DNA from 2 places in the Brevibacillus borstelensis genome. Region 2 is predicted to be linked to the other one. Evidence: predicted binding sites of a transcription regulator. Region 2 holds the regulator's gene; the other holds the start of a gene.
What was found. Region 2 encodes Rex, which represses fermentation and respiration genes when NADH is low (regulators of the CRP and FNR family bind a similar motif). Its sites were predicted from a motif close to TTGTGAAATATTTCACAA; they were not measured.
Positions count from the first base shown of each region.

Region 1 (3,333 bases), 1.7 Mb from region 2:
GATCGTTGACCTCGCAGTCCAGCGCAACCGCCAAAGCGACGGCTATTTTGACCGTCGAGATGGAGTTGTTGCACTGCCCCAGATCGATGTAGCGAGGGATTTGCGTACCCGGTACTTTGCCGTAATCGACATCGTTAAAGCGGAATTTGCCGCAGGATGTGGTCATGATCACCGCATCCGCCGGCAAAGAGGTGGCCAGCTCCCGGTAGTAGTCTCCGCCTTTTCCGGGAGCATCACAGCCCGCGATGACGAAGAAGCGGCTGATTTTGCCTGCCTTTACGGCGTCGAGAATTTCCGGGGCAATACCCAGTACGGTCTCATGGTGAAATCCGGTCAGCAGCGTCTGATCCGACTCTACATCCGCATCCGGCAATGCGAGTGCCCGCTCGATCAAAGGCGCGAAGTCGTCATTCTCAATTTTGGTAACGCCTTCGAGTCCGGCCACATCATACGAGAAGAAGCGATCGGCATATGTCCCCTTGATCGGCATGACGCAGTTGGTCGTGGCTAGTATCGCACCCGGGAACTGTTCGAACAACCGGCGCTGGTCAAACCACGCTTTCCCGATATTTCCCTTGAGGTGCTTGTACTTGCGGAGGGCGGGATACCCGTGTGCGGGGAGCATCTCCGAGTGGGTGTAGATATTGATTCCTTTTCCTTCCGTCTGTTTCAGCAGCTCCTCCAGCGCAAACAGGTTGTGCCCGGTCACGACGATGCACTTTCCTTCGATTTTGTTTTGCGAAACGCGGATGGGCTGAGGGATGCCGAACCGGCTCGTATGGGCCTGATCCAACAGCTCCATGACGCGAATGGCTGCACGGCCCACTTTCATTGCCATTTTCAAGTGTTCATCTAAATTGAAATTCACGTTAGTCAAAGTAAAATAGAGTGCTTCCTGTGTAATGCCGTCCACTTCCGGGTCGATGTGTCCCATTTGTCGGGCATGCGTTGCATATGCCGCAATCCCTTTGAGCGCAAAAATGATCGTATCCTGTATACTGGCAAGCTCCTCAGTCTTTCCGCATACTCCCACCGTTTTGCAACCGCCTGTCGGTGTTTGCTCGCATTGATAGCAAAACATATCAATACCTCCCCTATGGATCACTTCTTACTCCGGATTATAGAGGAGGCGAAAAACGTAAGATGTGATGTACTTCACAGATTCGTCTATTTGCCATTCTTTTCGGTTTTTCGCAAAAAAAGCCCTCTCCCTAAACTTGGGCGAGGACCTTGTATCGCATGTTTCTCTATGAAATATGATGTGTTGCCAAATTATGAACCGGGGCCCGGGAAAAAGCCGTTTCGATTTTGCTGCTTCCTCTGCTCCCTGGTTATGACTTTGCCGCAATCAATCGTTTGACAGCCGCTACCTTCTCCTGATCTACGTACTTGAGCGCGCTTCCGGCTTCCCGAACGCCGGTGCCAAAATGGACTTCCGTTACAGCCGTACGACCGACGAAATCAGCGATATTTGCCAGGCCCAGCCCGCTTCCGGCCAAAATGCTCAAATGCTCCCCAGCGGTCATCCGGACAAGCTCGGCAATCCGTTCCGCTCCATCGATGGCGCTTTTCTGTCCGCCGGAGGTGAGAATCCGCGAAATTTGCGGATAACGCATCAACAGCCGCACGGCCTCCAACTGGTCAGCCGCCTCGTCAAATGCGCGGTGGAATGTCACATCCAGCCCTTTCGCCTGATCCAGCAGGCTTTCCAGCCCTTCCGTATCGATCTGGCCGTCAGGAGCAAGCATGCCGGTGACGATACCTGCTGCGCCGAGCTCGCGAATGATTCGCACGTCTTCGCGCATGACCCGGTAATCGTCAGACGTGTACACAAACGACTGGCTGTGCGGTCTCACCATCACATTGACCGGAATGGATACGGCCCGGACCACAGCATCGATCAAGCCCCAGCTCGGGGTTACGCCGCCCTCCAGTATCCCGGTGATCAGCTCGAGCCGGTCGGCTCCTCCCGCTTCCGCTCGTTTGGCGTCCTCTACAGAGGTCGCGATGACTTCCAACAACATAGCACGTTATCCTCCCGTCCGTTTTCCTGTTATTGTAAAACGCTTCGATGACAAACAGCAACGCCAAGGGCTGATCTTCCGCGCTGCTGGTTGACAATTCTGCCTTGCCCGTCTATTGAGCGAGCACGTAGTCCGCGAGCAGTCTCGCCCCATATCCGGTGGCACCCATGACGCGATAGCCTCCGGTGGCTTTCGCCTGTACAGGGGGAGCCATGTCGATGTGCACCCATTTCATGCCGGCGGCCACAAACCTGCGGATAAACAACGCGGCGACAATCGCTCCACCGTAGCTGATCGGACTGATGTTGGTCATGTCGGCATAGTCGCTTTTCAGCAATTCTTCGTAATCGTCTACCAACGGCATCCGCCACAGTCTGTCTCCACAGTCATTACCTGACGCGATGAGCTTGGCGGTCATCCCGGAATCTCCCCAAATACCGGCCAGCTTTAAGCCGAGCGCTTCCCCGACATTCCCCGTCAGCGTGGCAATATCGATAGCCTGCTTGGCTCCCAGCCTGTCGGCGTGAATCAGGGCATCGGCCAAAATGAGACGCCCCTCTGCATCCGTATTGGCCGTCTGCACAGAAAGACCGTTGGGGTAGCGGATCACATCCGATGGCAAGAAGGCTCCGCCGTCCGGCACGTTTTCTGCGATCGGCAGAAGCACCAGCAGATTGGCCCTTGCCTTTACGGAAGTGAGGATGTCCAGCGCGCCCGCGACAGCAGCCGCTCCGCCCATATCCATGCGGGCGTCGCTGATATCCCGCCCGGCCTTGACATTCATGCCGCCCATGTCAAAGGTGACTCCTTTTCCGATCAGCGCGGTCAGCGGCAGGGACGGGTCGGTGCAGTATCGGATTTCCACCATAGCCGGCGGATGGACGCTGCCTTTGCCAACCGTGATCAGGCCAACCATCTGCAAACGCTCCAACGCCTCCCCGCGATGAACCGTTACGTCCACGTCTCGTGCGGCGAAATGGTTCTGCAGCCGCTCGACAAAGGAGACCGGCGTCAGTTGATTGGGCGGTTCATTCACGAGATCGCGGGCAAAGCATGTACCCTTTGCACGGATACGGGCCCATTCGATCGCCTGCTCCGCCTTTTCTGCACCCGGACAAGCGATATGCAGCATAGAGACACTCCGTTCTTGCGCCTTTGACAAATACCGGTCAAACACATATGTACCGAGAAGCCAGCCCTCTGTCCAGGCTGTGACTGCGCTATGACGGTCCAGTCCGGCAGCAAACAGCGGCTCCAGCGAATCAAACGTCACACATGCTTCTGTAACCCTTTCCTTCTCCGCGGCCCG
Region 1 is NZ_CP144922.1:1,621,237-1,624,569, reverse strand. Features, by position in the region: gene hcp (hydroxylamine reductase) at 1-1,081, opposite strand, end outside; gene V5G20_RS07425 (copper homeostasis protein CutC) at 1,332-2,024, opposite strand; gene V5G20_RS07420 (leucyl aminopeptidase family protein) at 2,137-3,333, opposite strand, start outside.
Region 1: the regulator Rex is predicted to act here: its motif matches at 1,144-1,161, upstream of hcp (hydroxylamine reductase).

Region 2 (3,333 bases):
GGAGCCTTTTCCCTTATCGCTTCAATTGCTGAAACATCCGGTTGGCTTCAAAAATAACGCGCTCCTCGTCGACGGTGAGAAGCTCTCTGTTGCGCATCAGGAAAGAACCGGCCACAATCGTATCCTTAACATCGCGGCCATTTGCTGCGTACACGACATGGGACACGGGATCATGAGCCGGATGGAAATGCGCCTGATGACTGTCAAGCACAATCAAATCCGCTTGTTTCCCAGTCTCGATCGTTCCGAGTGTATCCGGCTGGAATACGCCCTCTGCGCCATAACGGGTTGCCATGCGCAGCGCTTCCTCGGCTGGAACTGCGACGGGGTCGTTGTTTACGCCCTTGTGCAAAATGGCAGCCAGCTTCAGCTCCTCAAACAGGTTGAGGTTGTTGTTGCTCGCGCTGCTGTCTGTTCCGAGGGAAACGTGAATCCCTTTTGCCAGCATTTTCGGTACTGGCGCCACTCCACTTGCCAGCTTCAGGTTGCTGACGATATTATGCGATACCTTCACGTGATAGTTTGCCAAGACGTCGATCTCTTCATCCGTGAGGTGAACGGCGTGGGCGAGCAAAGTTGGACGATTGAAGACACCCAGCTTTTCCAGGTGAGCAACCGGGCGAACCCCATAATCCTTTACATTCTGACCAACTTCCCACTCCGTCTCCGACATGTGGATATGGATCGGCAGAGACAGCTCCTCCGCTTTTTCCACAATTTGTGTGATAAATTCCGGCGGGCAAGTGTACGGAGCATGTGGAGCCATCATGACGGTCACGCGTCCATCCGCCTGGTTATGCCATTCACGGGCGAAAGAAACGGCATCCCGCAGCTTTGCCTGACGCTCTTCCTCGGAGCAAAGGCCGATCATTCCGCGGCAGAGACGCGCTCTCATCCCGGACGCTTGCACGGCTTTTGCCACTTCATCCATATGATCATACATATCGACGAATGTCGTCGTACCGGTCCGAATCATTTCGATAAGGGATATGTATGTGCCCCATTTCACATGCTCGGACGTGAATTGTGCCTCCAGCGGCCACATTTTGTCTTCGAGCCACTGCTGGAGCGGCAAGTCATCCGCATAACCGCGGAGCAGCGACATTCCTGCGTGCCCGTGTGTATTGATGAAGCCTGGCAGCACATAATCCCCTTTCAGATCAATCACTTCGTCATAGCCGGAGAGATCATCGGGGGTCGGACCGACGTACGTAATACCCGCTCCTTCAAATCCGACAGCTCCGTCCTGAATCACTTCATTTTGGTCATTTGCGGTAATTACCGTTGCATGGGTCAATATGGTCTTTTTCATCGTTACACTCCATTCTTACGTCAAGTAATAAGCAAGGCTCTGCAAACTGGATGTCACATCGGCATAGTGGATCCTGACATCGCGTTCGGTGCGAATCGTGGTGGGAGCAAAATTCAAAATCCCTTCAATCCCGGCCTCAAACAGCAGGTTGGCGACCGACTGGGCCGCCGCTGCTGGCACTGTTAGGATGGCAAGACGAATTTTCTGCTCTTTCACGGTCTGAATCAGCTCTTCCAGTGGCTGAATGGTGATTCCCGCGAGCACTTTTCCGCATTTGGCCGGGTCATTGTCAAAGATAGCCGCAATCCGCATGTAATCCTCTACCTGCGCATTGTAATTGCTAATGGCGTGTCCCAGATGCCCGGCCCCGATCAGCGCCACGCGAATTTCCTCGCTCAATTTTAAGATCTGACGGATTTTTTCTACCAAATAGTTCACGTCATAGCCGATGCCCTTTTTGCCGAAATCCCCAAAGGAAGAGAGATCTTTTCTGATTTGGGCAGGGTTGACGTCGAGATTTTTGCCCATCTGCTGGGAGGACACCGTCGTCACGCCCACTTGCTGCAGATAGCTTAGGTAGCGCAGATAAATCGGCAACCGGCGCACAACCGCTTCCGAAATCTTTTCACTTTTGGCCACGTACGGTCGATCCTCCTTACTTTTTTCTTTTCAAAACGCGATAATCCTTTCCATTGGAGAGGATCGTGATGGTTCCGTTCTGACTGGTAATGTAGGTCTCAGCCCAGGATTCGCCGAGCCGCTCCAGCACTTCTTCCTGGCCATCCTTTAGCTTTTCTCTCGGCTTTCCGGTTAAAATGACCGCCACTTGCGGATCCACCTTGCTCAAAAATGGCTGCGAGGAAGCCTGATTGCTGCCTTGAGCAGCAACCTTCAAAACCGCTGCTTTCAATTGATCTGCGTGTTTCTCAAGCAGCCTCTCCTCGGCCTTTTCATTCATCGCACTGGCGAAGAGAAAAGACAACTTGTCATGCCGCAATTGAAAGACAAGGGAGTTGTCTTGCGGAGACAGGAACAGCGGTTCACTCGGGTGCAGGACCTGGAGCATCACGTCTTCGTCCAGTCTGATTGCTTCTCCGTCAGTAACAGTCACTGCCTTTTTTGCTGCTTTGAGCGGGGCCGCGTTGCGAATCGAAGACTCAATCGGACGGGGCAAAATGACGTTCTCTACAAGCACCCGCTCCACAAGAAAAGCGAAGCCCCCTGCGTGCCCCGGCAAATCATTTGTCAAGACCACGTAATCCAACCGGGTAATTTTCCGTTCGGTCAGCGCCGCAAACAAGCGGGGCCAATCCTCAGCGCTTCCGGTATCAACGAGCATGTTTTTTCCATTCGGCAATCGAATCAAGGTTGCTTCCCCGTGCGGCAGCTCCAGATAGTGGATGACAAGCCCGATGAATTCACTCTCGTCTTCACTTGCGAACGGATCTTCTACTTTTACCGCCTTTTGCAAGTGGTTGTCGATCGAGCAGCCGGGTATCAAAAGCATTGTGACAGCCAACACCAACAGCCAAGCTCTTCCCGCTTTCCACAGCATTTATTTTATCACCTATATCCCTGTGAGACTATTGATTCATTTTATGAATCAGACAGGGATTGCATGCCCCGAAGAAACGGAGCGATGTCTTCGCGCAGGGTTGTCCAGGGGCCTGTTCTCGTATCGAAAGGTGGGAGCGATTTGAGAAACGAGCGTCCGTAGCGGGATTCCACGATGCGTGTATCAAGCACGACAACTACACCGCGATCGTCCTGGTGGCGGATCAGTCTTCCGACCCCTTGTTTGAATTGGATGACAGCCTGAGGCAAAGCGATCGACATAAACGCGTTTTTGCCCTGCTCTTTTACCTGCTCTGCCCTCGCCTGATAAATCGGGTGGTTCGGCGGAGTAAACGGAAGGCGTACAATCACCAGACAGCTCAATGCCTCGCCCTGGATATCTACCCCTTCCCAGAAGCTGCTCGTCCCCAGGAGAACGCTGTTTGTTTCTCTCTGGAACATGCGCA
Region 2 is NZ_CP144922.1:3,294,059-3,297,391, forward strand. Features, by position in the region: gene V5G20_RS15580 (amidohydrolase) at 14-1,312, opposite strand; gene V5G20_RS15585 (redox-sensing transcriptional repressor Rex) at 1,328-1,951, opposite strand; gene V5G20_RS15590 (ComEC/Rec2 family competence protein) at 1,968-2,867, opposite strand; gene dinG (ATP-dependent DNA helicase DinG) at 2,909-3,333, opposite strand, start outside.